Regions from separate parts of the Nocardia sp. CA-145437 genome, predicted to be linked through region 1. Evidence: riboswitches for the same ligand, from Rfam matches in the RefSeq annotation. Region 1 holds a riboswitch; the other holds the start of a gene.
The links. Region 1 has a riboswitch for ZMP and ZTP ahead of glyA (serine hydroxymethyltransferase). Riboswitches for the same ligand answer to the same signal wherever they lie in the genome.

Region 1 (14,500 bases):
TGTGGTGGTGAACGCGCGCACCGATGTGTTCCTGCGTCCCGATACCGGGACTCCGGCGGAGCGGTTGGACAGCGCGCTCGAGCGGTTGCGTCTCGCCGCGGCCGCCGGGGCCGACGTGCTCTATCCGGTCGGCCGGCACGAGCCCGAGGTATTGCGGCGGCTCACCGGGGAACTGCCGTTGCCGATCAATTCCATCGGCATCCCCACCCAGGGCGGACGGGAGTACTTCGCCGAATTGGGTGTGGCCCGGGTGAGTTTCGGGCCGTTCCTGCAGAACGCGCTGACCGATTACGCGAACGGGCTGTTCGGGCCCTGGCGTTGACCCGACAGCGGCTGGCTCAGTGGGAGACCAGCGCCGGGTAGTCCCGCAACTCGATGTCGTTCTTCGCCGAATCGGCGTACTTCAGCATCATGTCGAAGGCCCAGGATCCCAGGAACCAGTTGCGGAAGCGCAGGCCCAGGGCGGTTTTCGGGGCCAGGAACGGGCCGGGGCGGGCGTCGTCGGCCTTGCGCAGGTAGCGCTTCATGATGTCCTCGTAGCGGGCGAAGGCGACGGTGTGGTCACCGTCGGCGACGGCCAGTTCACCGGCCAGGACGTACGCGCCGACGACGGCGAGCCCGGTGCCGAATCCGGCGAGGGTGTTGCCGTAACCGGCGTCGCCGACCAGGGCCACGCGTCCGGAGACGAAGTTCTTCATCGTCACCTTGCTCAGCGAGTCCAGGTAGAACCCGTCCAGGTGCGGGAGGTCGGCCAGCATGGCGGGCACGTCGCCGCCCATGCCGGTGAACTTCTCGGCGACGATCCGGCGCTGCTCGTCGAAATCGTCTCGGGAGTACTCGAGTTCGGGTGAGGCGAACATGTACATCTGCGCGGCCTTCGCCCCGCCGTCGACGGCGAGCCGCCCGGGCGCGGTCCAGCCGTGGGACACCGCCCGCTCGCGCGATCCGTCGGCGTCCTCCCACGGCGACGCGCCCGCGAGCGCGTAGTAGTAGCCGCGGTAGGCGAGGAATTCGGATTCGGGCCCGAAGGCCAGTTTCCGTATCCGCGAGTGGATTCCGTCGCAGCCGAAGACCAGGTCGAAGCGCCGGGCCGGGGCATGCGCGAATTCGACGTCCACGCCGTCGGCGGTCTCGGTGAGCGCGGTGACGGTGTCGCCGAACAGGTATTCGCAGGTGTCGGCGGTGTGCTCGTACATGATCGCGGCCAGGTCGCCGCGCAGGATCTCGATGTCGCCGCCGGTGAAGTCGCCGGAGATGAGGGCCCGCTGCTGCCCGGACTCGTCGAGCATGACCATGTCGGTCTTGCCGGTCTGGCGGCGTTCGATGTCGGCGAGCACGCCCATCCGCTCGAGCACGGTCATGTGAGTCTCGCCGGTGAAGTCGATGGCCTGTCCGCCGGTGCGCAGGGCGGGGGCCTTCTCGACCACGGTCACCTGGAAGCCGTAACGGTGCAGCCAGTAGGCGAGAGCGGGACCGGCGACGCTGGCGCCGGAGACGAGGACGGTGGTGTTGCGCATAATGGTGACCCCTTCAGTAACTGCGTCCCTCGGACGCTGTTGATGATTAATAGAGTATGGTGGACGCAGTTAGGTGTCAACTCGGAAATCCGGAAGGATGGCGACCATGCCGGCACCCACCACCCGCGAACTGCTCTGGGGCACCCCCGACCGCCCCCGGCGCGGGCCCAAACCCTCGCTCACCCTCGAGCGCATCGTCGCCGAGGCCGTCGACCTCGCCGACGCCGAAGGCCTGGCCAGCCTGTCCATGGCCCGGCTCGCCGAACGGCTCGGCTGCGCCAAGATGGCCCTGTACCGCTACGTCCCCGGCAAGACCGAGCTCACCGCGCTCATGCTGGACGCCGCCCTGAGCTCGCCGCCGGAGAACCACACCGACCCCGCCGATCCCGAATCGTGGCGGGCCTACCTGCGGGAGTGGTCCGGGACCTTCTTCGGCAATGCCGTCGCCCACCCGTGGCTCAACGAACTGGCCACCGGCGTCCGCGTGATGGGCCCCAACGAGCTGGCCTGGCTGGAGACCGCTCTCGCCGTGCTGGACCGCAGCGGCCTGACCCACGCGGAACGCCTCGACACCGTCGTCCTGCTGCTCAACCACGTGCGTGGGATGGGCCTGCAGACCGGGACCGCGGGCGCGGACCTCGAGGGCGAACTGGCGCGGGAGATGACCGCGGTGTTCCTCACCCAGGCCGACCGCTTCCCGCACGCGGCGGTGGCGCTCGCCGAGGCCGTCCCCGGTACCGGGAGCGCGGCCGCGGCGGGCCGCGACAACGCCCTCGACTACGGCATCGAGCGCATCCTGGACGGGGTGGCGGCGCTCATCGCGACACGGCGGTAGTTGCCGGGAATGTCTGTGCCGCGGCCCGGATTCGGCTTACGCTCGGCAGATGGCGGAGCTACCCGAGCTGAAGCAGGATCCGGTCACCACCGTGCGCGAATTCTTCGCGGCGCTGGAGATGAACATCGTGCCCGAGGCCCTCGAACTGGCCGACCCGGGCATCGTCTGGAAGAACACCTCGCTGCCCGACGTGCGCGGTATCGACCGGGTGCGCTGGGTGCTGGGCCTGTTCAACAACCCGCGCTTCGGCTTCCGGGCCGATATGCACCACATCGCCGCGACCGACGACGGGGTGGTGCTCACCGAGCGCACCGACTACCTGCGGGTGGGCCCGATCGAGATCGCGTTCTGGGTGTGCGGCACCTTCGAGTTCCGCAATGGCCGCATCACGCTCTGGCACGACCATTTCTCGTGGGAGAACGTCCTGCGCGGCACGGCGACCGGCGTGGTGCGCGCGATACTCCCGCACTGAACCGCGCAGCACGGCGCCGACCCGTGAAAGCACAACGGCGGCCCGTGAAAGCACAACGCCCGCCACGATTCTCGCGGCGGGCGTCGGCATCGAAACCGCGCACGAGGCGCGGCGTCAGGTCGGGTACCCCGGCGATTCCGGGGCGCGGCAGGCGGTTCGGTCGCGGCGGCTGTCCTGGCGCCTCGACCGGTCCGGCTGCGTCGGCTGGTTCAGGGGCGCAGGTGGGCCAGTTCGGCCCGCGCCTTCTCCCCGTCCTCGCCGAGGTCGGTGCGGGTGAAGACCTTCCACTGCTCGAGCAGCGGTCCGAACACCAGCTCGGGCTCCCGGGCGCGGTCGTAGATCCCGGCCGCGGCCAGCACCTCGTCGCTGGAGCGGCCGTCGGACAGTTCGATCACCGGCACCTGGAAGTCGGCGACGCGGTCGGCGATGGCGCGCAGGGTCTGGTCGGGGGCCAGGTCCAGGGCGGCGGAGATCAGGTTGGCGAAGAAGACGGCCTGCAGCTCGTCGTCGGCGGCCAGGCGGTCGGCGATCGACGCGACCATGACGTCGCCGGCGAGGCGGGCGGTGTTGCGGTGCCGGACGGCGGCGGCGGCCTCTTCGAGGGCGGACACGGCGAGCACCTCGAGCAGGTGCATGCCGGGACGGTTGAAGCTGGCGGTCATGGCCGCCATGCGCATGCGCTCCAGCGCGATGGGGTCGACGGCGCGGGTGACCATGAGGAAGTTGCGGATGAGGATCTCGTGGCGGTTCTCCTCGGCGGTCCAACGGCCGACCCACCGCCACCACGGGCCGGTGCGCAGGTGCTTGCCCAGCTCACGGTGGTAGGAGGGCAGGTTGTCGGCGATCAGCACGCTCACCGTGAGGGCGGTCTTGGCGACCTCGCTCAGCTCGGATTGCGCCGGGTCCCAATCGGTTCCGCCCATGGCCTGGAAGTTGCGGCCGTCGGACCACGGCACGTAATCGTGGGGCTGCCACTCCGGGCTGGCGTCGATATGCCGTGTGAGGTTGGTCTCCACCTCCGCCGCGAGTGAATCCAGCAGGTCCCGATCGGCCAAAACGTTGTGCACGCGAACAACCTAGCGGCAGATCGGCTACCGCGGGGATCTTCGCGAGTATTCGTCTTCGCTATGGCCGTTCCCGGGTCCGGTACGCCCGCGCGGGACGCCCCGGATCGGCCGGGCTACTTCTCGGTGACCGTGGTCTTGTTGTCGACCCAGGTGATGCCGCCGCCCGGCCGAAGGGCGCGTGGCTCTCCGGCCGGGCGGGTGAACTACCTACCGAATCTCAGGAATTCGGTCCGAACTCCTCCAGCATCTCGGTGACCAGCGCCGCGATCGGCGACCGCTCACTGCGGGTGAGGGTGACGTGCGCGAACAGCGGGTGCCCCTTGAGCTTCTCGATCACCGCGGCCACGCCGTCGTGCCGGCCCACCCGCAGGTTGTCGCGCTGGGCCACATCGTGGGTGAGCACCACTCGCGATCCGCTGCCCAACCGGCTCAGCACGGTGAGCAGCACATTGCGTTCCAGCGACTGCGCCTCGTCCACGATCACGAAGGAGTCGTGCAGCGAGCGTCCGCGAATGTGGGTGAGCGGCAACACCTCCAGCATGCCGCGCGCCTGCACCTCCTCCATCACCTCGGGGCTGGCCAGCCCCTCCAGGGTGTCGAAGACGGCCTGCGCCCACGGCCCCATCTTGTCGGCCTCCGAGCCCGGTAGGTAACCGAGCTCCTGCCCGCCCACCGCGTAGAGCGGGCGGAACACCACCACCTTCCGATGCGTGCGGCGCTCCAGCACCGCCTCCAGTCCGGCTGTCAGCGCCAGCGCGGATTTACCGGTACCGGCCCGCCCGCCGAGCGAGATGATGCCGACGCTCTCGTCCAGCAGCAGATCCAGTGCGATCCGCTGTTCGGCCGAGCGCCCGTGCAGTCCGAACGCCTCCCGGTCGCCGCGCACCAGCTGCACCCGCTTGTCCGGGGTGACCCGGGCCAGGGCGCTGCCGCGCGGGCTGACCATGCGAATCCCGGTGTGGCAGGGCATGTCCCGCGCCTCGTCGAGATCGAGGACCGAATCGGCGTAGAGCTTGTCGACGGTGGCGGTGGCCACCTCGAGCTCCACCATGCCGGTCCATCCGGAGATGACGACATCCTGGGCGTGGTATTCCTCGGCCTGCAGGCCGACCGCGCCGGCCTTGACCCGCAGGGGTATGTCCTTGGATACCAGCGCGACCCGCTGGCCCTCGGCGGCCAGGTTGAGCGCGCACGCCAGGATGCGGGAATCGTTGCTGTCGGTGCGGAATCCGACGGGCAGTACCGCGGGGTCGGTGTGGTTCAACTCCACCTGGAGTGTCCCGCCCTGGGTGCCGACCTGCACCCGCTGATCGAGCCGACCGTGCGCCAAGCGCATATCGTCGAGCATGCGCAGCGCCTCGCGAGCGAACCAGCCGAGTTCGTGGTGGTGGCGTTTGGCCTCGAGCTCACTGATCACCACCAGCGGCAGCACCACGTGGTGCTCGCCGAAGCGGGTCAGGGCCCAGGGGTCGGACAGCAACACCGACGTGTCGACTACGAAGGTTTTCGGTCCGGAATCGGACGACTGCGAGGCGCGAACTCCCCGTGTCGTGGGCCGCGGGCTCTGGTCAGAGCCGGCGTCCCTGGTGGGAGCGTTGACGGAGCGTGCATCAGTCACGGTGGGCTCCTTTGCCACTCGCGCGACACCGCGCGAGCGTTCTCGCTGGGCCGGTCAGCCTTGGGGTCGTACGACCCGAGGGCCGGGTGCCGGCCCCCTCGTACTGAGTTGCTCAGTCACGATCAGGACCTCCCGTACGAGCCACACCTACGCGGCCCGCACCCCCGACGCTACCGCCGAATTCGCGATCCGGCCGCCCGTCTATCGGGCACATTCGTGAAGATCGGGTTAACGGGAGTCCCGTTAGGGTGTTTCGCCCAATTCCGCGAGAAGCACCGGGACATGGCTGTGCTCCGGCTCTTTCGTGGCCGTGACCAGGGTCAACGGACCGGCCGCGGCCTCCGCCCGGAGGTGCGCCAGACCTTCGCGGGCCGCATCGGCGTCGAGCTCGATTCGATACTTGCGCTCGAACTCGGCACGGCGTGTCTCCGGCGCGGCGTGATACCACTTGCGAAGTTCGTTCGACGGGGTCACGTCCTTGGCCCATTCGTCAATGGCCGCTTGCTGTTTGCTGATGCCGCGCGGCCACAGCCGGTCCACCAGCACGCGGCGGCCGTCGGCGGCATCGGGGGCGTCGTAGACGCGCTTGACCCGGTATCCCGGTTGCTGTGTCATGGCCTCCATTACAGTCGAGACCATGGCCGAAACTCCGGATCTGGCGACCCTGTCCACCAAGGAATTGCACGACCGCGCCGTGAAGCTGGCCGCCCGCCACGGTGACGTGAAATTCCTGTGGCAACTGCTCAAGGCGATCCCCGGCGCGGAGGTCGCCGCGGGCAAACAGGGCGAGGGTGAAGTCGACATCTGGAACACCGCGGCCCTGCTCGACGACTACTTCCACGCCGGTGAGGGCAAACTGGGCGAGGTGCTGCGCCCGATGTACGTGGACTACCTCACCAAGCACGCCTGAGGCCGGGAATCCCCGGCCTCCGAGTCAGGAATCGCCGAGCGGCGTGCCGTGCAACCCCGTGAGCACGGCACGCACGAACGGCGCGAATCCCTGCGGCCCCGAGGCGAAGTCCTTCAGGTGGACGGTGGTGCGGTCACTGGATTCGAAGACGGCGCGCACGATGCGCAGCCGGTCCTCGAGGTCCAGGCCCGCACCCATGATCACGTGGTCGATCGGGGTGCGCGCCAACGTGTCCCGCAGATCGGCCAGCCCGGTGCCCGCGTGGAGATCGACCTCCGGGAGGTCGACGCGCTCGCGCACCTCGTCCACCACGGCCGACGTCAATCCCAGCAGTAAAACGGTCGTCGTCATCCCCGCCTCCGATCCCCTTGCAGCATAGGCCGTTCCGTCGCCGGGGTCCTACACTCCGAGAATGAGCGCTGATGCCACCGCGGAGCTGATCGTCTACCGGCGTCCCGGCTGCCCCTATTGTTCGCGCATGCGGCGGGTCCTCAACCGGCACGGCATCGTTCACCGTGAGGTCGACATCTGGCAGGACCCCGACGCGGCGGCGTTCGTCCGCTCGGTGGCCGACGGCAACGAGACCGTGCCCACGGTCGTGTTCCGCGACGGTTCGACGGAGCGCAACTGGGTCAACCCGCATCCCAAGGAATTGATCGCCACCGTCTCCGCCGACGCTCCCCAGCTCACCGGCGGCCCGCGCAGGTTCTGGACCTTCTGAAACGACGAGCGCCCGCCGCGATCGTGAGATCGCGGCGGGCGCTTGACCGTTCGGCAGCTGTCAGCCCAGCAGACGCCAGTCCTCGAGGCCGTCGTACAGCGGGAAGTCCTGGGCCAGCTTGGAGACGCGCTGACGCAGAGAGTCCAGGTCGGCGGAGCCGGTCAGCGCGGCGGCGATGATCTCGGCGACCTCGGTGAACTGCTCGTCGCCGAAGCCGCGGGTGGCCAGGGCCGGGGTGCCGATGCGCAGGCCGGAGGTGACCATCGGCGGGCGCGGGTCGAACGGAACCGCGTTGCGGTTCACGGTGATTCCGATCTCGTGCAGGAGGTCCTCGCCCTGCTGGCCGTCGAGCTGCGAGTTGCGCAGGTCGACCAGCACCAGGTGCACGTCGGTGCCGCCGGTCAGGACGGTGATGCCCTTGTCCTTGGCGTCGGTGGCGGTCAGGCGCTCGGCGAGGATCTTGGCGCCGGAGATGGTGCGGGCCTGACGCTCCGCGAACTCCGCGCCGCCGGCGATCTTGAAGGCCACGGCCTTGGCGGCGATGGCGTGCATGAGCGGGCCGCCCTGCTGACCCGGGAAGACCGAGGAGTTCAGCTTCTTGGCGAACTCCTGCTTGGCCAGGATCAGGCCGGACCGGGGGCCGCCCAGGGTCTTGTGCACGGTGGAGGACACGACGTCGGCGTGCGGGACCGGCGACGGGTGCAGCCCGGCGGCGACCAGACCGGCGAAGTGCGCCATGTCGACCCACAGGTACGCGCCGACCTCGTCCGCGATCTCACGGAAGGCGGCGAAGTCCAGGTGGCGCGGGTACGCCGACCAGCCGGCGACGATCACCTTCGGGCGGGTGTCGCGGGCGATCTTGCGGACCTCGTCCATGTCGACGCGGTGGTCTTCCTTGGACACGCCGTAGGCGTGCACCTCGTACAGCTTGCCCGAGAAGTTCAGGCGCATGCCGTGGGTGAGGTGGCCGCCGTGGGCCAGGTCCAGGCCGAGCAGCTTCTCGCCCGGGTTCATCAGCGCGGACAGGACGGCGGCGTTGGCCTGCGCGCCCGAGTGCGGCTGGACGTTGGCGAAGTCGGCGCCGAAGAGCTCCTTGACGCGGGCGCGGGCCAGATCCTCGACGATGTCGACGTTCTCGCAGCCGCCGTAGTAGCGGCGGCCCGGGTAGCCCTCGGCGTACTTGTTGGTGAGCACGCTGCCCTGTGCCTGCAGGACCGCGCGCGGCACGAAGTTCTCCGAGGCGATCATCTCGAGGGTGTCGCGCTGGCGAGCGAGTTCGCCGCCCATCGCGGCCGCGACCTCGGGGTCGAGTTCGGCGAGGGACTGGCTGTTCACAGAGGCGCTCGTCTGGGTCGTCACGTCGCCGAGTGTATTGGCCGCCGCCGCGGAGTCGGTCAGTGGGTTCAGGGAATCGCGCATGGCGCACCTCCGTCGTCCGGGTACCCCGAATCGGGATTCGGGGATCGCCAGGCACCCAGGCGCGCGGTGCCGGACTTGGGGTGCTTCCCGGTGGTTACTTCCACCTCGAGTGCGCCAGTCGCGGTCCTCCCATCCTAGCCAACGGCGTTAACAGTCCTTCGAGTGGACAGAATCACAGATACAGGCTATGGCGGAGCAACAAATCTGGGTAAGGTGACGCACGGCTGACCCAGATGGGTCAGTGTCCTTGCCCCTACCCAGATTTCGAGGATTCATCACATGCTGTTCAACATCGCGACCGGTGGCCCGACCGACATCCTGTTCACCCTGCTGAAGACCCTGTGCACCATGTCCTCCGGTGGCGCGTCCTGTGCCTCCTGGGGCGCCTGACCCGTTCCGGACCTTCGGGGAGTACCCCTCACATGCGGCGGATCGCGCCGGGCGTGAGGGGTTCGTCCAACAACCGGCGGAAACGCTCGGACCGCTCGGCGGCATCGCCCGCCCGGTCCAGCCAGCCGCCCAGTAGTCGATAGCCCTCCACATAGGTGGAGATGTAGGCCCGCCACAGCGGTGAGGACAGGAAGCGCAGCGACTGTGTGGCCCGCTCCGGCGTGACCAGGCTCCAGCGCTGCAGATACTCCGCGACCTCGGTCGAATCACGTTTGCGGTCGTGCAGCAACAGCGCCGCATCCTGGCGCACACTCAGCAGGTTCGCCGACGCCGTCGAAATCCGCTCGGCGCGTTCGCCATCGAAACGCAGGCCGAGATCCGCGTAGATCTCCTGTGCCCAGCGGCCCCAGCCCGGGCCAACGATCGACTTCAGGGCCAGATCGGCCAGCCCCTCCGCCATCAGGCACTGCGGGGTGTTCACCACGAACAGCGTCTGCTCGTCCTGCCCGGCGCCGACCAGTCCGGCCTCCTTGCGGCAGTGCTCGGTGTGGTGGCCCGGGTAGGACTCGTGCGCGATCAGCCCGGGCAGCTGCGACAGGTGCTGCTTGAGATCGGAGTTGATGGCCACCCGGGACTGGTAGTTGCCCAGGTAGTAGTTGAAGCCCGACCACGGCTTGTCGCCGACCACTTCGTATTCCACGTGCTCGTTGTCGGGCAGCGGATAGCGGTCGCGGACCAGTTCGCGCAGCGCGCCGGAGAAGGCGGCCACGCATTCCTTCAGGCGTTCGGGCGGGATCTCGTCCTGACGGCGGTGCGCGGAGATGCGGTCGAGCAGCGGTCCGTCGCCCGCCAGCACCTCGTCGAGCTGCCGGTGGGCCTCGCGGTAGTCCTCGGTGTCGCCCGGGGCGATGTCGACGTCGAAGTAGGCGCTCACCTCCTCGACGAAGGAGATGTCCTCCCCCGCGAACTTGCGCCCGGAGCATTCCAGCGCCCGCAGGTGGACGTCGAGGAATTCGACGCGCTCCTCGGACAGGCCCGCGTCGGGCAGTTCCTTGCGCAGGCCCGCGGCCTGGTGCGCGAGCTCGCGTGGTTCGGGCTTCGGCGCGTTCTCGACCTCGCGGCGCAGGGCCGGGTCGCCGGTGTAGGCGTCGACGAATCCCTCCTCCAGCCGGTCGAAGGCCAGTCCCAGCCGTAGATACTCGGTCACCAGGGGATGCGCTGCCATAGCTCGACCCTAGGTGATTCTCAGCGCTCGAGCGGCCCGGATCCCGTGCCGCGCAGCCTCACCCGACACGCCCGATGCCTGTGATGTGGCCCATCCCACTCTAGTTACCGGCCAGTAGCAACACCTGGTGTTCACCTCGATGTTGGAGCCGAGCACAATTCGGCTATGCGTGGAGTGTTGGCGACGCGAGGCGAGTGTCAGATTCGAGGACACGAGTGTCGAATGCAAGGACACGAGTAATGGCACGGATGAGCGAGCCCAGCCCCTACGTCGAATTCGACCGCAAGCAGTGGCGTACCTTGCGCAAGGCGACTCCCCTGGTGCTGACCGAAGAGGAACTGGTCGGCCTGCGCGGTCTCGGGGAGCAGATCGACCTCGAAGAGGTCGCCGAGGTCTACCTCCCACTGGCCCGACTCATCCACCTGCAGGTCGCGGCCCGGCAGCGCCTGTTCGCCGCCACCGCCACCTTCCTCGGCGAGACCCACCCCGACCGTCAGGTGCCGTTCGTCATCGGCGTGGCGGGCTCGGTCGCCGTCGGCAAGTCCACCACCGCGCGTGTGCTGCAGGCGCTGCTGGCGCGCTGGGACCACCATCCGCGGGTGGATCTGGTCACCACCGACGGATTCCTGTACCCGACAGCCGAACTCACCCGGCGCGGCATCATGCACCGCAAGGGCTTCCCGGAGTCCTACGACCGGCGCAAGCTGCTGCGTTTCGTCACCGAGGTGAAATCCGGCGCGTCCGAGGTGTGCGCGCCCGTCTACTCGCACATCGCCTACGACATCGTGCCCGGCGAGTACCACTGTGTGCGCCAGCCCGACATCCTCATCGTCGAGGGCCTCAACGTGCTGCAGACCGGTCCGCGCCTGATGGTGTCGGACCTGTTCGACTTCTCGGTCTACGTCGACGCCCGCATCGAGGACATCGAGAAGTGGTACGTGCAGCGCTTCCTGTCGCTGCGCAAGACCGCGTTCCAGGACCCGAACTCGCACTTCCACCACTACGCGAACTTCAACGACCAGGAAGCCACCAACCAGGCCAAGGAGATCTGGCACAACACCAACCGGCCGAACCTGGTGGAGAACATCCTGCCGACCCGGCCGCGCGCGACCCTGGTGCTGCGCAAGGACTCCGACCACACCATCAACCGGCTGCGGCTCAGGAAACTCTGAATCTCGTGCGAGCGAGGTGAGTCGAGCGTCCAGGCGGTGAGTCAGAGCGTCCAGGCGGCGTCCAGCCGTGCGCCGACGTCGATATCGGTGGCGGCCCGGATGTGCGGTTTGTCGATCTCGGTGGCGATGTAGCGCGCCACGAATCGGCGGATCTCGTGATCCACGCTGGCGATGATGCGCAGCAGTTCGCCACGGCGGGTGGCGCTGGCCACATTGATCCGCACATTGCTGGGCTGCGGTTCGGCGATCTCGATGAGCACCCGCAGCGGTTCGGCGGTGCGCACCGTCAGATGCAGGTGGATGGTGCCGTCCACCCGGAACGGGTAGCGGTCCACCGCGAGGTCGATGAGCAGGTCGACCTTGAGCGGGATCACCAGGTCGAACGAGATGATGTCGTCCATGTCACGAGTGAGCCGGGGCTGCCCGAGCCGCACGGTCGCCGAGAGTTTGGCCAGTTTGCCCGGTCCCGCGCCGATCGGCCCGAATTCGAACGCCTCCCCGGTGAGTTTCCCGAACGCCCCCGCGATCCGCTCCGGTGAGGCGGCGTACTCGAGGAATCTCCGCCCGAATTCCTCGTAGCTCAGGTACGGCACCGCGACGACCTGGGATTCCGCTAGGCCGCTCGAGTCCTCACGCAGCTCACTCATACCACCAGACGGTACGGCAGCGACCGGCCCGCGAACGCCGAAGCCGTTGCACTGCAACGGAACCGTTGACCGACTGTTGCGGGATCACCCACAACATTCTCGCTTCGTACTCCTGTGACACAGTCACAGGAGTACGAGATGACAGAGGCGGTCAGACGCCGAAGCGGCGGTGCCGGGCCGCGTAATCCCGCAGGGCCCGCAGGAAATCCACGCGCCGGAATTCCGGCCAGTACGCCTCGGTGAACCAGATCTCCGAATAGGCGCTCTGCCACAACAGGAATCCGGACAAGCGCTGCTCACCGGAGGTGCGGATGACCAGATCCGGGTCGGGCTGGCCGGAGGTGTAGAGGTGCTGGCCGATGGCGTCGACGGTGATCGACTGCACCAGATCCTCGCCGGTCTCGCCCGCGTCCATCTCCTGGCGGACCAGGGAGCGGACCGCGTCGGCGATCTCCTGGCGGCCGCCGTAGCCGATGGCCACGTTGACGTGCACGCCGGTGCGGCCCTCGGTGCTCTTGGCCGCCTCACTGAGCCGGCGCGCGAACTCGGCGGGCAGCTGATCGAGCGCGCCCACGATGCGGACGCTCCAATCCTGTTCCGGCGCAGACAGTTCGTCGACGACGTCGGTGATGACCTCGAAAAGTGTGTCGAGCTCGTCGGAATCGCGGCGCAGATTCTCGGTGGAGAGCAGGTAGAGGGTCACCATCTCGATGCCGGCCTCGCCGCACCAGCCGACCAGCTCGGCGATCTTCAGCGCACCGACCCGATGGCCGTGCGAGATATCGCTGAACCCGTTCTCCCTGGCCCAGCGACGGTTGCCGTCACACATCACAGCGACGTGTCGCGGATGTTGTTTACCCGCCAGCTGCCTGGCCAGCCGTGCCTCGTATACGCGATATGGGAGTCCACGCACCTGACCCACAAACTTCACGGCCGCAACCCTACGCTCACCCGCCTCCCCGCGTATTTTGCCGGTCGAAAGAGCCGTAGAAACTTTCGTACCGGCCGATGACCGGGTGCCGAACCCATTCTGGACGTAGCGCCGAAGACAACCTACGGTACCGTAGGTTACCGAGGAGGAACATATGGCCGACATCGTGCAGCCCGTTGATCACACCGCGGGTCTGGTCGAAACCGTCCGCGACGAGCTGGCGGCCATCAAGCCCCGCCTACGCGGCTGGATCCATGCCTGGGCCGTCGGCGTCGCCGCCATCGCGGTGATCGTGCTGGTGTCCGTGGCGAGCACGGTGTCCGGGAAAGCCGCGTGGTCGACGCTGGTCTACGGCATCACCGTGTGCGGGGTGTTCGGGATCAGCGCGACCTATCACCGGGTGAACTGGAAGACCGCGCGCGCCCGCATGTGGATGAAACGGGCCGACCACTCGATGATCTTCCTGTTCATCGCCGGCAGCTACACGCCGTTCGCGCTGCTCGGGGTGCGCGGGACCGCCGGCAATGTGCTGCTGGCCATGGTCTGGGCGGGCGCGCTGGCCGGGGTGGCGCTGAAGATGCTGTGGCCCACCGCCCCTCGCTGGGTCGGGGTGCCGCTGTATCTGTTGCTCGGGTGGGCCATAGTCCCGGTGGCCGGGACGCTCATCGGCAATGTCGGCTGGACGCCGGTGATTCTGCTGCTCGCGGGCGGCATCGCCTACAGCGTCGGCGGGATCCTGTACGCCGCGCGCTGGCCCGATCCGTGGCCGGAGGTGTTCGGACATCACGAGTTCTTCCACGCCGCAACGGTGATCGCGGCGCTGTGCCACTATGTCGCGGTCTGGCTGGTACTGCTGAGCTGATCGAGTAATTCCCCACAAAGGTGCAATCTCGGCCGAAAGTTCCCTAGAGTCTGCGACGTGACCAGCAGACTCATCCTGTGGGCGCTGCGGGCGCCGGGGGGTCTGTCTGCTGTCGTCATGGCGTGCAACCTCGGCGGCCTGGCGGTGATCACCACCGAACTGTTCCTGAGCGGCTTCCTGAGCCGGCTCGGTTCGAACTGGATCTCCACCTTCATCGGAGTGTCCGTCTATCCGGCCATCGGCGCCCTCGCGGGCATCGTGCTCGCGGTGCGCGACCGGCGGCATTACTTCGGCTGGCTGGACCAGCATCGGCCGCCCACCGAACACGAGGCCCGGCGACTGCTGCGGCTACCGCTCGCGATCACCATCCGTGCGCTGGCCATCTGGCTGCCGGGCGTGATCGTGGCGGCCGCCATCTTCGCCCACGCCACCGAGGACCGCAGTTTCCCCGTGGTGCTGTCGATGTTCACCCTCGGCGGGCTGGAGTCGGCGGCGCTCACCTATCTGATCGTGGACCGGCTGATCCGGCCGACCATTCCGGTGGTGGCCGAGGTGCTCGACGAGACCGCGCACTGGAGCAATACCGTGCTGGCGCGGGTGCTGGTCACTTTCGCGGTGGCGGGCGCGGTGCCGCTGCTCATGCTGGTCACCGTGCTCGCCGATCCGTCGACCGACAGTGACGACCGCATCCGGACCGGCATCTATCTCGCCATC
Region 2 (14,500 bases), 2.5 Mb from region 1:
TGGGCCGATGTCAGCATCGATGCCGACGGCCAGGGTGGTATGCACTGCTGGATGCAGCTGGTCTGTCCCGCGGGTACCGGCGAAACCGCGACCGCCGAACTGGTCGACGCCATCGGCTTCGCCCCCAGCATCGTCGAACCCCGCACCCTGTCCCACCTGGAAGCGGTCCTCTACCTGGCGGGCGGCACCGCCGATCAGCCGCGCGCCGCCTTCACCAACGGCTCCGATATCGTCGCCGACCTCACCCCCGACACCATCGGACGTATCCTCGAGGTCGTCACCCGCTACTCCAGCGTCGGCGGTACCGGCTGGGTCCAGATCAACGCCCTCGACGGCGCGATCAGCGACCTGGCCCCCGACGCGACCGCGTTCCCCTGGCGCAACCACGCCGCTCTGGTCGAATGGGGTGCGTACGAACCCATCCCGCACGAATCAGCCCTGGCCTGGATCGCCGACGCGCACGCCATCATGGCTCCCGACTCCGTCGGCGCCTACATCAACTATCTCGAGCCGGGCGACCCACTGTCTCGCTACTACGGCACCAACTACCCCCGCCTGGCGAACCTCCGCGGTCTGGTGGACCCCGACAACCGCATCCGCTCGGTCCTGACCACCTGACCCCGCCCCTCGGGGCGGGGGAGCCCCCACTACTGGTCGAGGGCCTGGATGAGGGTGTCGAGGCCGGAACTGACCGATTCGCGCTGGGCGGGCGTCAGGGACTCCAGGGCGAGAGCGAAACGCTGGATGCGGGCCGAGGTGAGGCCGGTGACCAGGTTGTGGGCCGCCTCGGTGGCGGTCAGCAGCTGGGCCCGGCCGTCCTCGGGATCGGCGTCGCGGGTGAGGAATCCGCCCTTTTCCAGGCCCGTCACGATGCGAGACATCGTGGGGGCGCTGACCCGCTCGATCGAGGCCAGGTCGCCCAGGCGGAGCGGGCCCGAACGGGCGACCGTCGCGAGGGCGGACGCCGCGCCGGGGCTCAGCGCCCCGAGGTCGCCGGAGGTACGCAACAAGCGCAGCAGGCGGCCGATCGAGTGGTACAGCTCGGCGGCCTCGGTGAGCTGGTCGGGGTCGGCGACACCCATAGGCTCGGACAGCGTGATCTCCTCCGTCAGATTCCCTCGCGGGCGGCTTCACGCAATTCGGCCGCCTCGTCCGTGACAGTCGGGCTACCGGCGAACCAGGAGGCCGCCGCGCCGATCAGCATCATAATCGCGGCTCCCAGGAAGACCACGACCAGACCCGAGTGGAACGGGCCGGAGATCAAGTGCGGGAAGAACTCCTGACCGGTGAGCACGTCGCCGTGCACGCCCGGGTGGTCGAGAGTGCCGGTGGGGCCGAGCAATTCCTTGATCGGGTTGTAGCCGAGGAAGGCCGCGAACAGGCTGCCCACCGGCGGCATGTCCGAGATCGCCTCGGCGGCCGGCGCGGGCACGCCCTGCTCCTGCAGGCCCGAATTCATGGCGTCGGGCAGCGTATTCGACAGGCCGATGATCATCAGCGAGAAGAACAGGCCGATCGACAACGCCATACCGCCGTTGAACAGCGTGCCGCGCATACCGGAGGCCACACCGCGCTGCGCGGCGGGCACCGAGGACATCACCTCGGCGGTGTTCGGCGACGCGAACATGCCCGACCCGAGGCCGTTGAGGGCGATGACGAGCGCGAACACCCAGTAGTCGAAGTCGACCGGCAGCACGACGAGCAGCACGAAGGTCAGCGCGGTGATCAGCATGCCGGCGGTGGCGAACAACCGCGCGCCGTACCGGTCCGACAGCTTGCCCGAAACCGGGCCGGCGATGAGGAATCCGACGGTCAGCGGCAGCAGGTAGATGCCCGCCCACAGCGGCGTCTGCTCGAAGGAGAACCCGTGCAGCGGCAGCCAGATGCCCTGCAGCCAGATGATCAGCATGAATTGCAGACCGCCGCGGCCCAGCGAGGACATCAGCCCGGCGATATTGCCCAGCGCGAACGCCCGGTTCTTGAACAGCGACATATTGAACATCGGCTGCGCGACCTTGGATTCGATCACGCAGAACACGGCCAGCAGGACGATGCCGCCGATCACCGCGCCCAGCACCCACGGGTTGGTCCAGCCGGTCTTCGAATCCCCGTGCGGCTGAATGCCGTAGGTGATGCCGGTCAGCAGCGCGGTCAAGCCCAGCGCGAACGTGATGGTGCCCGGCAGGTCCAGTGATCCCGGATTGCGCTGGCCATTGTCGTGCAGCGAGCGGTACGACCAGATGGTGCCGATGATGCCGAACGGCACGCTCACCCAGAAGATGGCCTTCCAATCCCACTGCGCCAGTACGCCACCCATGAGCAGACCGAGGAAGGAACCGGCCACCGCCGCGACCTGATTGATCCCGAGCGCGAACCCGCGCTCGTCGGCCGGGAAGGCGTCGGTGAGGATCGCGCTGGCATTGGCCATCAGCATGGCGCCGCCGACGCCCTGGATCACGCGCCAGGCGATCAGCCATACCGCGCCGCCGCCGTGCGTGAACGGATCGAACGACAACGCGACGGCCGCGAGGCTGAACACCACGAACCCGTAGTTGTAGATCTTCACCCGCCCGACCATGTCGCCGAGCCGCCCGAACATGACCACCAGCACGGCCGAGGACAGCAGGAAGCCCATCATCAACCACAGCAGGTAGCTGACATTGGCCGGTTCCAGGGGGTTGAGCCCGATGCCGCGGAAGATGTCGGGCAGCGAGATCGTCACGATCGAGGAGTTGATGGTGACCATGAGCATGCCCAGCGTCGTATTCGACAGGGCCACCCACTTGTACCTGGGGTGATCGTGCTCGATCCGGAGTCGTCTCCGAATGGTCTGGACGTCACCGGCATCCAATCCGGTGGTAGGGGCCGCAGCCATCAGAGCCTCCCGCGAGTCTACGAACGAACTTCCCCAATATAGTTGCATGTTGCTAACTAATGAAATCGGGTTTGCCTCACTCAGTGGAATGCCTCGCGGCTGAAAACAGAGCATTGCATGGTTTTCGCGAACGGACGCGGCGGCGGGCGCCGGTTTCACGGAGGGGAATTGCCCTGCCTCGCAAACACTTTCGGCCACGGCATCCTTCCGCGGTCGCCCACCGTCGACCATCTGGTCGAAAGCGCCCTCGACCCGGCCTACTCCGGCGACGTCTGCCCACCGGGCAACTGGCCGGCCTTCGCGCCGCGCGGACGCGTACCCGAATCCGTCGAGCCTCGGACTCCGCGGGGAGCAACCGGAATGCACATCAAGCCGGCTTCTTCTGTGCGACAAGGATTCCCGCCCTGATCGCAGATCCGTCACCATCGATTCGGGCCGGTCGACACGCGTGTCGCAGCGCACCGGTTCGGCACGATTTGCAGTTACGCTGCTATTCGGGACCTGCGCCAACGGTATCGAGCTCGTACACCTTTTCGAGAACGAGAACAGGATCCGGTTATGCGACATGCGCTCATGGCCGCCGCGGCAGGAACAGCCGTGGCCGGTGTGACCCTGGCGAGCCTGTGGGCCTGGGGTGCCGATACGGTCCGGGCTCAGCCGCCCGGCGGGGACATGTCATCCGCGGGCGTGCATGTCGTGGCGTCGGTCGACACCGTCGAGGTGAATCCGCCCGGCAACCGGACACCGAACTTCCTGATGACGTTCTCCCATGCCGCGCAGATGTCGGGCAGCTACTCGGTCACCGTGGACGGTGGCCCGATCACGTCCGGTCAGGCCGTCGCGGGGTTCATCCTCGGCTGCGGGATCAGTGTGGCCGGCGGCGTCACCGTCGGTATCGAACCCAACCAAGGCTTGGCCGCCGCCATCGCCCCGTCGGTGACCCCCGGGAGCGTCTCCGTCAGCCCGCCGAGTGGGACGGTCGCGCCCAGCGCCTCGGTCACCCCGCCCGACATCAGTCTCGGACCCAGCGTGGGCGGGGCGCTGGGCGTAACGGAAGTCTTGACGGCCACCATGGGGCCCGGCCAGGTCACCACCACGACCACGGCGACCGCGGCCCTGGACAGCGCCACCGAGTGGCCGTACCAGATCGCGTTCAACAACGCCGCGTTGAACGTCGCCCAATGTGCTTCGCCGGTGTCGGCGGTCCCCTTCGTCACCACCACGGTCGCCACCTCGAAGGGTGTGGTGCAGACCACCGCCTACGGCGACCAGTTCACCTTCTGAACGCGGCCAGTCGCCCGGGCCGCCCTACGGCGAAGGCAGTTCCGGCCGGGGCTTTCCCGGGGCGACGGTGCGGGCGAGGATGCCGAGGGTGGCGCGGAGAGCGCTTTCGGGGATGACCGGGAAGATATCGGCGTCCTTGAATTCCTGGGGAACAGCGGACCAGTCGTAGTAGGACGTCACGAGGGTGCCCGCTTCGATGGGCTCGAGGAGATAGCCGTAGACGTGGCCCGGTTCGACTCGGCCGCGAACGGTCCAGGCGATCTGCTTGTCCTGTTCGAATGCGACGATTTCGACGGTCACGTCGTACAGCCCCAGCGGGTAGTCGTTGAGGGCCTCGCGGTCCATGTGGACGACGAAAGTGTCACCGGTGGCGTTGACGGGGTCTCCGCTGGCCGCCATCAGCATGCCGGAGCTGTCGATGGAGACATGACCTTGCGGATCGCTGAGGATGCTGAAGATGTCGGCCGCCGACGCGGCAACGGCCCGCTGCACTCGAAATTGTTCTGACACAACAGGATTCTACGCACGCGTACCGAGACGGCGCGACCCGGTGCACGCCCGATCCTGAAACCGCGGCCACGCGGGCTACAGTGGTGTCGCGACTGGCGTGACGTGGATCGGACCACGAGGAAGCGCGTATCGGAGCGTCGTCCGCCTGGGTGCTCCCGAACTCGAGTTCGGGAAGTAGGCCCCGTCATGGATCTTCGGTACGGCATGAATCCCCATCAGCGAGCCCGCGTGGTCGACCGCAGCGCCGAACACATTCGCGTGCTGCACGGTTCCGCGTCGCTGATCAACTATCTGGACCTGCTCAATGGCTGGCAGCTGGTCGCCGAGGCGCAGGCCGCGACCGGCCGGGTGGCGGCCACCTCGTTCAAGCACGTCTCACCCGCCGGGGCGGCGCTCGACGGGGAGCTCGACGAAACCCTGCGCGAGTCCTGGGGTTTGGGCGACACCGGCCTCGGATCGGTTGCCGCCGCCTACATTCGAGCTCGCGACGCCGATCCGCGCTCCTCGTACGGCGACATGATCGCGGTGTCCGCGCCCGTGGACGACGAGCTGGCCGACCTGCTGGGCGGTGGGGTGTCCGACGCCATCATCGCCGCCTGCCGCGAACACCGGATCACCCTCGCGCGCACCGAGCTCCGCATGTTCCACCACTGACACACCTGCCCCGGCCACCGGCACCTGACCGCGTCGCAACCGATGCCGCGGTCCGCGTGGCCGGGTCGGCAGGACCGGGGGGACGAACGACGGTAGGGGGAGCGTAGGAGATCGTGGGCTGGACGAAACTGGGCCGGACGAGCGTGAAATTGGGCTGTCGCGCCGGCGGATCCGTGTGGGGCGCACGTAACACCATGGCGAGCACGAACACGAATACGCCTGCGATGGCCAGCGCCGCCACCATGATCAGGGTGGATTCCCGCTTTCCCGGCTCCGCGGAGGGCGCTTGCCGTTGGGGGACGTTCCTCGTTCGACGGGCGGATGGTGCGCGCGGCGCCGCCGGGCGGTGAACCGGTTGGGCCTGATAGGACGCCACGCCCGCCTCGCGCAGCACCGTCGGCAGCGTGTGCTCGATCCTGTCGAGCATCGAACCCAGCACATCCGACTGCACGCGGTCGATCAACTCGCGGCGCTGCAGACCGGCGTGCAGTGCCCGGGCGGCCGCCGCGGACTCATCGGCGATCAACCCGAGGACGACCAACCCGACCGGGATCGGCCACAGGCGGTACCGGGTCGCCAACCGCCCGGACACCTCCAGGGCGATCGCACACTGATCGGTGAGCCGCACGTTCTCCCACCGCCCTGCGCCCCGGCTCGGCCGATCGATCATGCCCTTGCGCTCGATCGCGTCGGCATCTCCGGTGTCCAAGCAGATCCGTGACCAGTCACCCGATCCGTCCGCCCGCATCAACGCCACCAGCAGGTCACCCGTGTCGATGGGAGCCGGTGCCCTGGCGACCGCCGCGAGTCGCAGCGCGACGACCACCGTCGTATGGAAGCGGGCACCATCAAGTACGCCAGCCATGACTCATCTCCCCCGGCTGGGCCGAAAAACGGAGTACGTACCGCTCCGTTTGCGAGGAGAGTACAGCCTCCACAGTGTCCTGTCAGGCGATCGCCGACGACCTCAGACACCACGAAATGCTTTGTCGCCGACTCGATCCGGGTCCGTGATATGGGAGAGGAACAGGCGCGCGGCGGGGGTGGGGGTGCGGGTGGTGACCGCGTGCCACGGGCGGGTGAGGGGGGTTCCCTCGACGGGGAGGATCTCCAGGCGGCCGGTGGCGAGGTCGGCGGCGACGGCGTCGGAGTGGATGAGGGTGATGCCGAGACCCTCGCGCGCGGCGGCCAGGGCGGCGCCGTGGGTGCCGAGAGTCAGTGTGGGCGGGTGGATTTGGAGGCGGTCGAAGAGGGCGAGGGTGGTGTCTCGGGTGCCCGAACCTTTGCCGCGCAGGAGCCAGGTGGCGTCACAGGGGTCGGGCCAGCGGGAGGGCGCGCCGACGACGACGAGTTGGCAGGGGCGGCGGGCGCGGGTGATGAGGCCGGTGTCGCGAGGCGGGCGACCGGCGACCACGAGGTCGGTTTCGTGGTGGGTGAGTTCGAGGAAGAGGACGTCACGGGGGTGGATCGACAGACCCAATTCGATATCGGGATACCGGGTTCGGAACGACGCCAGCAGGTGGAGCAGGACGTATTCGCCCGCGGTGGCGACGACGCCGATGCGCAGCCGGCCGGTCTCGGCTTCCCGGACGGCGGCGTGCGCCTCCTTCATCAGACCGAGGATGGTGCGGCAGTAATCCGCGTACACCCGCCCGGCTTCGGTGAGCGCGATGCCGCGCCCGGATTTGGTCACGAGTTTCGCGCCGAGTTGTTTCTCGATGTGTGCTACGGCCGCGGAGGCGGCGGCCTCGGTGATGTGCAACTGGGCGGCGGCGCGGCGAATGCTGGAGTGCTTGGCAACGGCGAGAAAGGTTTCCATGCGCACCGCGCTCACCGTACCCATACTCAACGGTAGCAAACCCGACGAAAAGGTTGAGCGAGAACAGAAACAATCGAATTGTTTGTCGTTAACGGGCCCGTCATCCTGGGAATCGCAAGTGACCCAACCCGGTTCGCAGGAGGAAAGATGGCCGGATCTGACGATGATCAGCGCAGCCGGTGGGATCCGGGCGTGCAGTCGTACGCGTCGATGGGATACTACAACCCGGACTACGAGCCGAAGGACACCGACGTCCTCGCGGTCTTCCGGGTGACACCCCAGGACGGCGTCGACCCGATCGAGGCGTCGGCGGCCGTCGCCGGTGAATCCTCCACCGCCACTTGGACAGTCGTCTGGACCGACCGTCTCACCGCGCACAACCGGTACCAGGCCAAGTGCTACCGCGTCGAGGAGGTGCCGGGTCGCCCGGGCGAGTACTTCGCCTACGTCGCCTACGATCTGGACCTCTTCGAGGAGGGATCCATCACGAACCTCACGTCCTCGGTGATCGGCAATGTATTCGGTTTCAAACCGCTGAAGGCATTGCGACTGGAGGATATGCGTATTCCCGTGGCGTATGTCAAGACCTTCCAGGGACCGCCGCACGGAATCGTGATGGAGCGCGAGTATCTCAACAAATACGGCCGCCCCCTGCTGGGTGCGACGGTGAAACCGAAACTCGGGCTCTCCGCGCGCAACTACGGCCGTGTGGTGTACGAGGCCTGCAAGGGCGGACTCGATTTCACCAAGGACGACGAGAACATCAACTCGCAGCCGTTCATGCGCTGGCGTGACCGCTACCTGTTCGCCATGGAGGGCGTCAACCGCGCCATCGCCGAAACCGGTGAATTGAAGGGCCATTACCTCAATGTCACCGCCGCCACCATGGAGGACATGTACGAGCGCGCGGAGTTCGCGAAATCGCTCGGCAGCTGCATCATCATGATCGACCTGACGGTCGGCTATACCGCCATGCAGTCCATCTCGAAGTGGGCGCGCACCAACGGCATGCTGCTGCATCTGCACCGGGCCGGGCACTCCACCTTCACCCGCCAGAAGACGCACGGCGTCAGCTTCCGGGTCCTGGCCAAGTGGTGCCGGCTGATCGGCGTCGATCACCTGCACGCGGGCACGGTCATCGGCAAGCTCGAGGGCGACCCGCACACCGTGCGCGGCTTCTACGACACCCTGCGCGACAACCACATCCCCACGAACCCGGTCAACGGCATCTTCTTCGACCAGGACTGGGCCAGCCTGCCCGGCGTCATGCCGGTCGCCTCCGGAGGCATCCACGCCGGCCAGATGCACCAGCTGCTGGACCTGTTCGGCGACGACGCCATCCTGCAGTTCGGCGGCGGCACCATCGGCCACCCGATGGGCATCGCCGCGGGCGCGGAGGCCAACCGGGTCGCGCTCGAAGCGGTGGTCAAGGCACGCAACGAGGGTCGCGATCTGCTCAAGGAGGGCCCGGACGTGCTGCGCCGCTCCGCCGAGAGCTGCCGCCCGCTCGAGGTCGCCCTGCAGACCTGGGGTGACGTCACCTTCGAATACACCTCCACCGACGCCCCCGACGCCGTCCCCACGGCCTCCCGCTGAAAGTCGAGCCACCATGCATCTGCGCCAAGGCACCTTCTCGCACCTGCCGGACTTCGACGACACCGAGATCGCCGCCCAGGTCCGCTACGCCCTGCTCAACAACTGGCCGGTGTCGATCGAGTACACCGACGATCCGCACCCGCGCAACAACTACTGGGAGATGTGGGGCCTGCCCCTGTTCGATCTGGACGAGCCCGACGGTGTGCTCGCCGAGATCAACGCCTGCCGGGCCACGTTCCCGCGCCACTACATTCGCGTCAACGCCTACGACGCCTCCTACGGCCGCCAGACCACGGCGCTGAGCTTCATCGTGCAGCGCCCGGCCGACGAACCCGGTTTCCGCCTCGACCGCACCGAGGGCGCGGACCGCAGCCAGCGCTACGGCTTCCACGCCTACTCGTCGGATCAGCGCTCCGGCCAAAGATACGGCGGCTGAACACCTTTCGGATCAGGAGGTTATCGTGAGCTCGGAACACCCCGCGGCATCGGACGGTCGGCAGCCTGCAGCCGGCCGCCCGGCGGGCGGGTTCCAGATGCATCGGCCCGGGGCCACGAGCCCCGGCCCGCTGCGCGGTCCGGCCGCCGACGCGTCTCCCCGACCAGAGGACACCGTGGCGGCCGGCCACCTACTGGAACCGCTGGCCGACGACGCCGTCCTGGATCTGTCGACCGACGTCGCGGGCAAGGACGTCGAGGACACCCTCACCCGCCTGGACGCCGAACTGGTGGGCCTGGCCAATGTCAAACGCCGGGTGCGCGAGATCGCGGCCCTGCTGCTCATCGATCGGGCCCGCCAGCGCTTCGGCCTGCAGGCCACCCGCCCGACCATGCACATGAGCTTCACCGGCGGCCCCGGCACCGGCAAGACCACCGTGGCGCTGCGCATGGCCGAGATGCTGCACGCCCTCGGGTACATCCGGAAACCCAAGGTGCACACCGTCACCCGCGACGACCTGGTCGGCCAGTTCATCGGCCACACCGCGCCCAAGACCAAGGAGGCGCTGGCCAAGGCCGCCGGGGGAGTGCTGTTCATCGACGAGGCCTACTACCTGTTCCGCCCCGAGAACGAGCGCGACTACGGGCAGGAGGTCATCGAGATCCTGTTGCAGGAGATGGAGAACGAGCGCACCAGCCTGGTGGTCATCTTCGCCGGCTATCCGGACCGGATGGACACCTTCTTCTCCGCCAACCCCGGCCTGTCCTCGCGGGTGGCCCACCACATCGAGTTCCCCGACTACACCCACGACGAGCTGATGGCCATCGGCGAGCTCATGGTGCGCCAGGAGAACTTCCGCTTCGATCCCGAAGCCGCGCAATCCTTCTCGCGCTACCTGGAGCTGCGCATGGCCCGCCCCCGCTTCGCCAATGCCCGCAGCGTGCGCAATGCCCTCGACCGCTGCCGGCTGCGGCAGGCCAAACGCCTGGTCGAACTGCATCGGCCGGTCGGCCGCACCGATCTGATCACCCTGACGGACAGCGACGTCCTCGGCAGCAGTGTGTTCACGGACGCCCTCGCCGACGAGGGGGCATCTCCATGAGGGAATGAGAGGGACTGTGCCCGAAGGATTGAAGACCCTGACCCGGTACACCATCGAGCAGGAGCACAAGCATCCCGGCTCCTCCGGGGAGTTCTCGGCGCTGCTGAACGTGCTCGCCACCGCAACCAAGATCATCGCGAATCAGGTGACCCGGGGCGCCATCGTCGGCTCCCTGGGCGCCTCCGATGCCGGCCACCTGCCGGTCACGGTGCATCGCAAGATGGATGCCATCGCCAACGACATCATGGTGTCGGAAAGCCAGTGGACCGGACCGCTGGCCGCCCTGGTGTCGGAGCAGATGCGCGAATGCCATCAGGTGCCCACCGAGATCCGGCGCGGCAAGTACCTGCTCGCCTTCGACCCGCTCGACGGGTCGAGCAATATCGACGTGAACCTGCCGGTCGGCACGATTTTCAGCGTGCTGCGCGCACCCGAGGACGGGCGCGTCCCGGCCGGGCACGACTTCCTGCAACCGGGCGTGCAGCAGGTCTGCGCGGGCTTCACGCTGTACGGGCCCGCGACCATGCTGGTGCTGACCACCGGCAACGGCGTGGACGGGTTCACCCTCGACCGCGAGGTCGGCGCGTTCGTGCTCACCCACCCGCGCATGCGCATCCCGGACGACACCTCCGGATTCGCGATCAACGCCGCCAACGAACGGTTCTGGGAGCGCCCGGTGCGCCGCTACGTCCACGAATGCCTCGAAGGCGTGGACGGGCCGCGCGGGCGCGACTTCAATATGCGCTGGGTCGCCTCTCTGGTGGCCGACACCTTCCACATCCTCACCCGCGGCGGGCTCTACATGTATCCGCGCGACACCCGCAATCCCGAACGGCCGGGCCGGGTCTCGCTGCTGTACGGGGCCAATCCGATCGCCTTCGTGGTCGAGCAGGCCGGGGGAGCTGCCTCCACCGGGCACGAACGCGTGCTGGACGTACGGCCCGAGGAACTGCATCAGCGGGTGCCGTTCATCTTCGGCTCCCGCAACGAGGTCGAGCGGATCGAGCGCTATCACCGCGAACCGGAGGAGGGGCCCAGCTTCGACGCCTCGCTCTTCGGTTCCCGCTCACTGTTCCGCGCGGCCCGTCATTGAACGGCCGGGCGCGCGAAACCTGCTGTCCGGCAATCGAGGAGGTGCCATGTCGGTCAAACATCCCGTGGTCGCGATCACCGGGTCGTCCGGTGCGGGGACGACCAGCGTCACGCGAACCTTCCAGGAGATATTCCGCCGCGAGGGAATCAACGCGGCCATCGTGGAAGGGGATTCGTTCCATCGCTACGACCGCAACGAGATGAAACTGGCCATGGCCGAGGCCGAACAGCAGCGCAATCTCACGTTCTCGCATTTCGGGCCGGAGGCGAATCTGCTGCCCGAACTCGAGACGCTGTTCCGCGATTACGGGGAAACCGGCGTCGGGGCGGTACGCCGCTATCTGCACGACGACGAGGAGGCCAAACCCTACGGGCAGCCCGCGGGCACCTTCACGCCGTGGGTGGAGCTGCCACCGGGCAGCGACCTGTTGTTCTACGAGGGCCTGCACGGGGCCGCGGTCGGCGAGGACGTCGATGTCGGGCGGTACACCGACCTGCTGGTGGGCGTGGTGCCGATCATCAATCTGGAGTGGATTCAGAAGGTGCACCGCGACAAGACCGAACGCGGCTACTCCAGCGAGGCCATCATCGACACCATTCTGCGGCGCATGCCCGACTACGTGAAACACATCTGCCCGCAGTTCTCGCGGACCTATGTGAACTTCCAGCGGGTGCCGACGGTCGACACCTCGAATCCCTTCACCGCCCGGACGATTCCGACCGCGGACGAGAGTTTCGTGGTGATCCGCTTCGCCGACCCGAAGGTGATCGACTTCCCGTATCTGCTGTCCATGCTGCACGACTCGTTCATGTCGCGGCCCAACAGCATCGTGGTGCCGGGCGGGAAGATGGATCTGGCCATGCAGCTCATCTTCACGCCGCTGATCCTGCGGCTCATGGACAAGCGGCCCAAGCGGCTGCGCTGAGAATATCCGCGCCTCAACGAGAATGGCGGCCGCCCCGATTGTGGGGCGACCGCCATGTCGGTTGTCGGAAGACTATAGGTTCGCGGCGACGTGCTTGGCCGTGCGCTTGACCTGGAACGCCGAGATGACCTCGAAGATGCCGATCACGATCAGCCAGCAGCCGACCACGACGACCAGAGTGGTGATGGAGCGGAACGGCTCCACGATCAGTAGGCCGCCACCGACGATCAGCAGGATGCCGAACAGGATCTGCCAGCCCCGGCCCGGAACCGCGGAGTCCGACATCGCGGCCACCAGCACCGCGGTGCCGCGGAAGATCCAGGTGATACCGATCCACAACGCCAGCAGGCCGATCGCCTGGAACTCGTTGCGGAAGCAGAAGAAGCCCAGGATGAACGACAGGATGGCGGTGATGAACGACAGCACCCGCATCCAGGCGCTGACATGCAGACCGAACGCCGCGATCAGCTGGAAGACGCCGGAGACGAGCAGGTAGATACCGAACAGGACACCGGCGACCACCAGGGTCGGTCCGGGCCACACCAGGATCAGGATGCCCAGCACCACCGAGAGAATGCCGGTGACCAGGATCGACTGCCACGCGCTGCGGGCCAGTGCTTGGACCGGCCCCTCGAAAACTCCCTCTTTGCTGGTTGTCATGTTGTGCAGAATATGACCAGTTCGCCGCATTTGCGGTCAATTAGCCATGTGTTGCCTGGCTGTGACCTGCCCGTGTCGCGCGGTTCAGCTCTCGTCTATCGCCCGTCGGACCGTGCGCCGCACCCAGCGGATGTCGGCTCGCCAGGTGTAGGAGGCCACCAGCAGCGACCCAGCGACGGCGGCGTTGAGCATGTAGGCGCCGTCGACCACCACCGCGACCAGGCCGCCGATGAGCGCGCCCGTACCGAACGAAAAGTATTGCGTCGCATAGCCCAGCCAGTCGCGGACGCTGCCGCCGCCGAAGGCGTGCCGCTCGATGCCCTGTGCGAGTTTCACCATCGTGCCGGTGACGTAACTGACCGGGATCGACACCTCGCCGTTCTTCACGAACGAGGTGTTCAGCGCGCCCATGCCGAAGGCGACGAAAAGAATGGGGACCAGGCCGATGCCGCGCTCGTCGAGTATGTTGTCGACGATGGCCGCGCACGCCAACGCGACGGTGGTGAGCATGGTCGCGCCGTGCGGGTGATTGGTCCACCAGTACCGCCGGCAGATCGAGGCGACGAAGACTCCGGCCAGGAAGCAGGCGATGATCGAGGCCGCGCCCACGGCCAGGGTGTAGTCGCCGGCGAAGTTGCCGAGAATCGCGCGTTCGGTATTGCCGGTCATGAAGGTGACGAAGTAGCCCTCGGAGTGGGCGTAGGCGGCCGCGCCGATGAATCCGGCGAGCACCGACAGCACAGCGGACAGCCGCATCTCGAGGTCCCAGAAGGGGGCGTGGGTTCGATTGCTGGTGGCGGTCACAGCAACAGGTTAGCAATCGGAATCAGCGCGACAGGGAGGCTGGAAATCTGGGTGCTGACGACGCCACCGGTCGTGGGGTACAGTGCCTATGTTAACCGGAATTCGCATCCGGATCGTCCGCTGGGAACAGGGAGAAGTCATGACTTCCGCCGTCATCGTCGACGCCATTCGCACCCCGTCCGGAAAGGGGAAAGTCGGTGGCGGCCTGTCCGAAGTCCATCCGGCCACCCTGCTCGCGGGAGTACTGGGCAGCCTGATCGAGCGCACCGGAATCGACCCCGCGCTCGTCGACGATGTGATCGGCGGTTGCGTCACCCAGAGTGGTGAGCAGGCGTTCAATATCTCCCGCACCGCGGTGCTCGCGGCCGGCTTCCCGGAAGCGGTGCCCGCCACGACGGTGGACCGACAGTGCGGATCCTCACAGCAGGCCGCCCATTTCGCCGCCCAGGGCGTCATCGCCGGGGCCTATGACATCGCCATCGCGTGCGGCGTCGAGTCCATGTCGCGGGTGCCCATGTTCTCCAATGCCCAGGGCCAGGACGCCAACCGTGGCCCGATCGCGCACCGCTACCCGGACGGCCTGGTGCAGCAGGGCATCGCGGCCGAGGTGCTGGCCGCGCGCTGGAAGCTCGACCGGACCGCCCTCGACGAGTTCGCCGCCCGCTCGCACCGATCGGCCGCCGCCACCGCCGCGGCCGGGGGCTTCGACAACGAACTGGTGCCGGCGGGCACGATCAGCGCC

Region 2: another riboswitch for ZMP and ZTP. It lies ahead of ACQPYY_RS17555 (hypothetical protein); the one in region 1 lies ahead of glyA (serine hydroxymethyltransferase).

What each region holds. Positions count from the first base shown of each region.
Region 1 covers NZ_CP191204.1:6,200,806-6,215,305, forward strand. The annotation lists gene ACQPYY_RS28835 (isocitrate lyase/PEP mutase family protein) at 1-322, shown strand, start outside; gene ACQPYY_RS28840 (FAD-dependent monooxygenase) at 339-1,517, opposite strand; gene ACQPYY_RS28845 (TetR/AcrR family transcriptional regulator) at 1,624-2,352, shown strand; gene ACQPYY_RS28850 (limonene-1,2-epoxide hydrolase family protein) at 2,402-2,824, shown strand; gene ACQPYY_RS28855 (acyl-ACP desaturase) at 3,034-3,891, opposite strand; gene ACQPYY_RS28860 (PhoH family protein) at 4,109-5,509, opposite strand; gene ACQPYY_RS28865 (DUF488 domain-containing protein) at 5,753-6,124, opposite strand; gene ACQPYY_RS28870 (hypothetical protein) at 6,147-6,419, shown strand; gene ACQPYY_RS28875 (hypothetical protein) at 6,444-6,770, opposite strand; gene ACQPYY_RS28880 (glutaredoxin domain-containing protein) at 6,832-7,140, shown strand; gene glyA (serine hydroxymethyltransferase) at 7,201-8,559, opposite strand; ZMP/ZTP riboswitch at 8,606-8,691, opposite strand; gene ACQPYY_RS28890 (DUF885 domain-containing protein) at 8,978-10,174, opposite strand; gene coaA (type I pantothenate kinase) at 10,414-11,346, shown strand; gene ACQPYY_RS28900 (hypothetical protein) at 11,388-11,993, opposite strand; gene ACQPYY_RS28905 (isoprenyl transferase) at 12,145-12,915, opposite strand; gene trhA (PAQR family membrane homeostasis protein TrhA) at 13,079-13,786, shown strand; gene ACQPYY_RS28915 (adenylate/guanylate cyclase domain-containing protein) at 13,844-14,500, shown strand, end outside.
Region 2 covers NZ_CP191204.1:3,748,862-3,763,361, forward strand. The annotation lists gene ACQPYY_RS17530 (FAD-binding oxidoreductase) at 1-618, shown strand, start outside; gene ACQPYY_RS17535 (MarR family winged helix-turn-helix transcriptional regulator) at 648-1,082, opposite strand; gene ACQPYY_RS17540 (MFS transporter) at 1,109-2,875, opposite strand; gene ACQPYY_RS17545 (MspA family porin) at 3,434-4,159, shown strand; gene ACQPYY_RS17550 (polyketide cyclase) at 4,184-4,669, opposite strand; ZMP/ZTP riboswitch at 4,748-4,827, shown strand; gene ACQPYY_RS17555 (hypothetical protein) at 4,856-5,323, shown strand; gene ACQPYY_RS17560 (hypothetical protein) at 5,283-6,149, opposite strand; gene ACQPYY_RS17565 (LysR family transcriptional regulator) at 6,291-7,166, opposite strand; gene ACQPYY_RS17570 (form I ribulose bisphosphate carboxylase large subunit) at 7,290-8,738, shown strand; gene ACQPYY_RS17575 (ribulose bisphosphate carboxylase small subunit) at 8,752-9,174, shown strand; gene ACQPYY_RS17580 (AAA family ATPase) at 9,200-10,276, shown strand; gene ACQPYY_RS17585 (class 1 fructose-bisphosphatase) at 10,293-11,369, shown strand; gene ACQPYY_RS17590 (phosphoribulokinase) at 11,416-12,294, shown strand; gene ACQPYY_RS17595 (HdeD family acid-resistance protein) at 12,367-12,954, opposite strand; gene ACQPYY_RS17600 (YoaK family protein) at 13,039-13,710, opposite strand; gene ACQPYY_RS17605 (thiolase family protein) at 13,898-14,500, shown strand, end outside.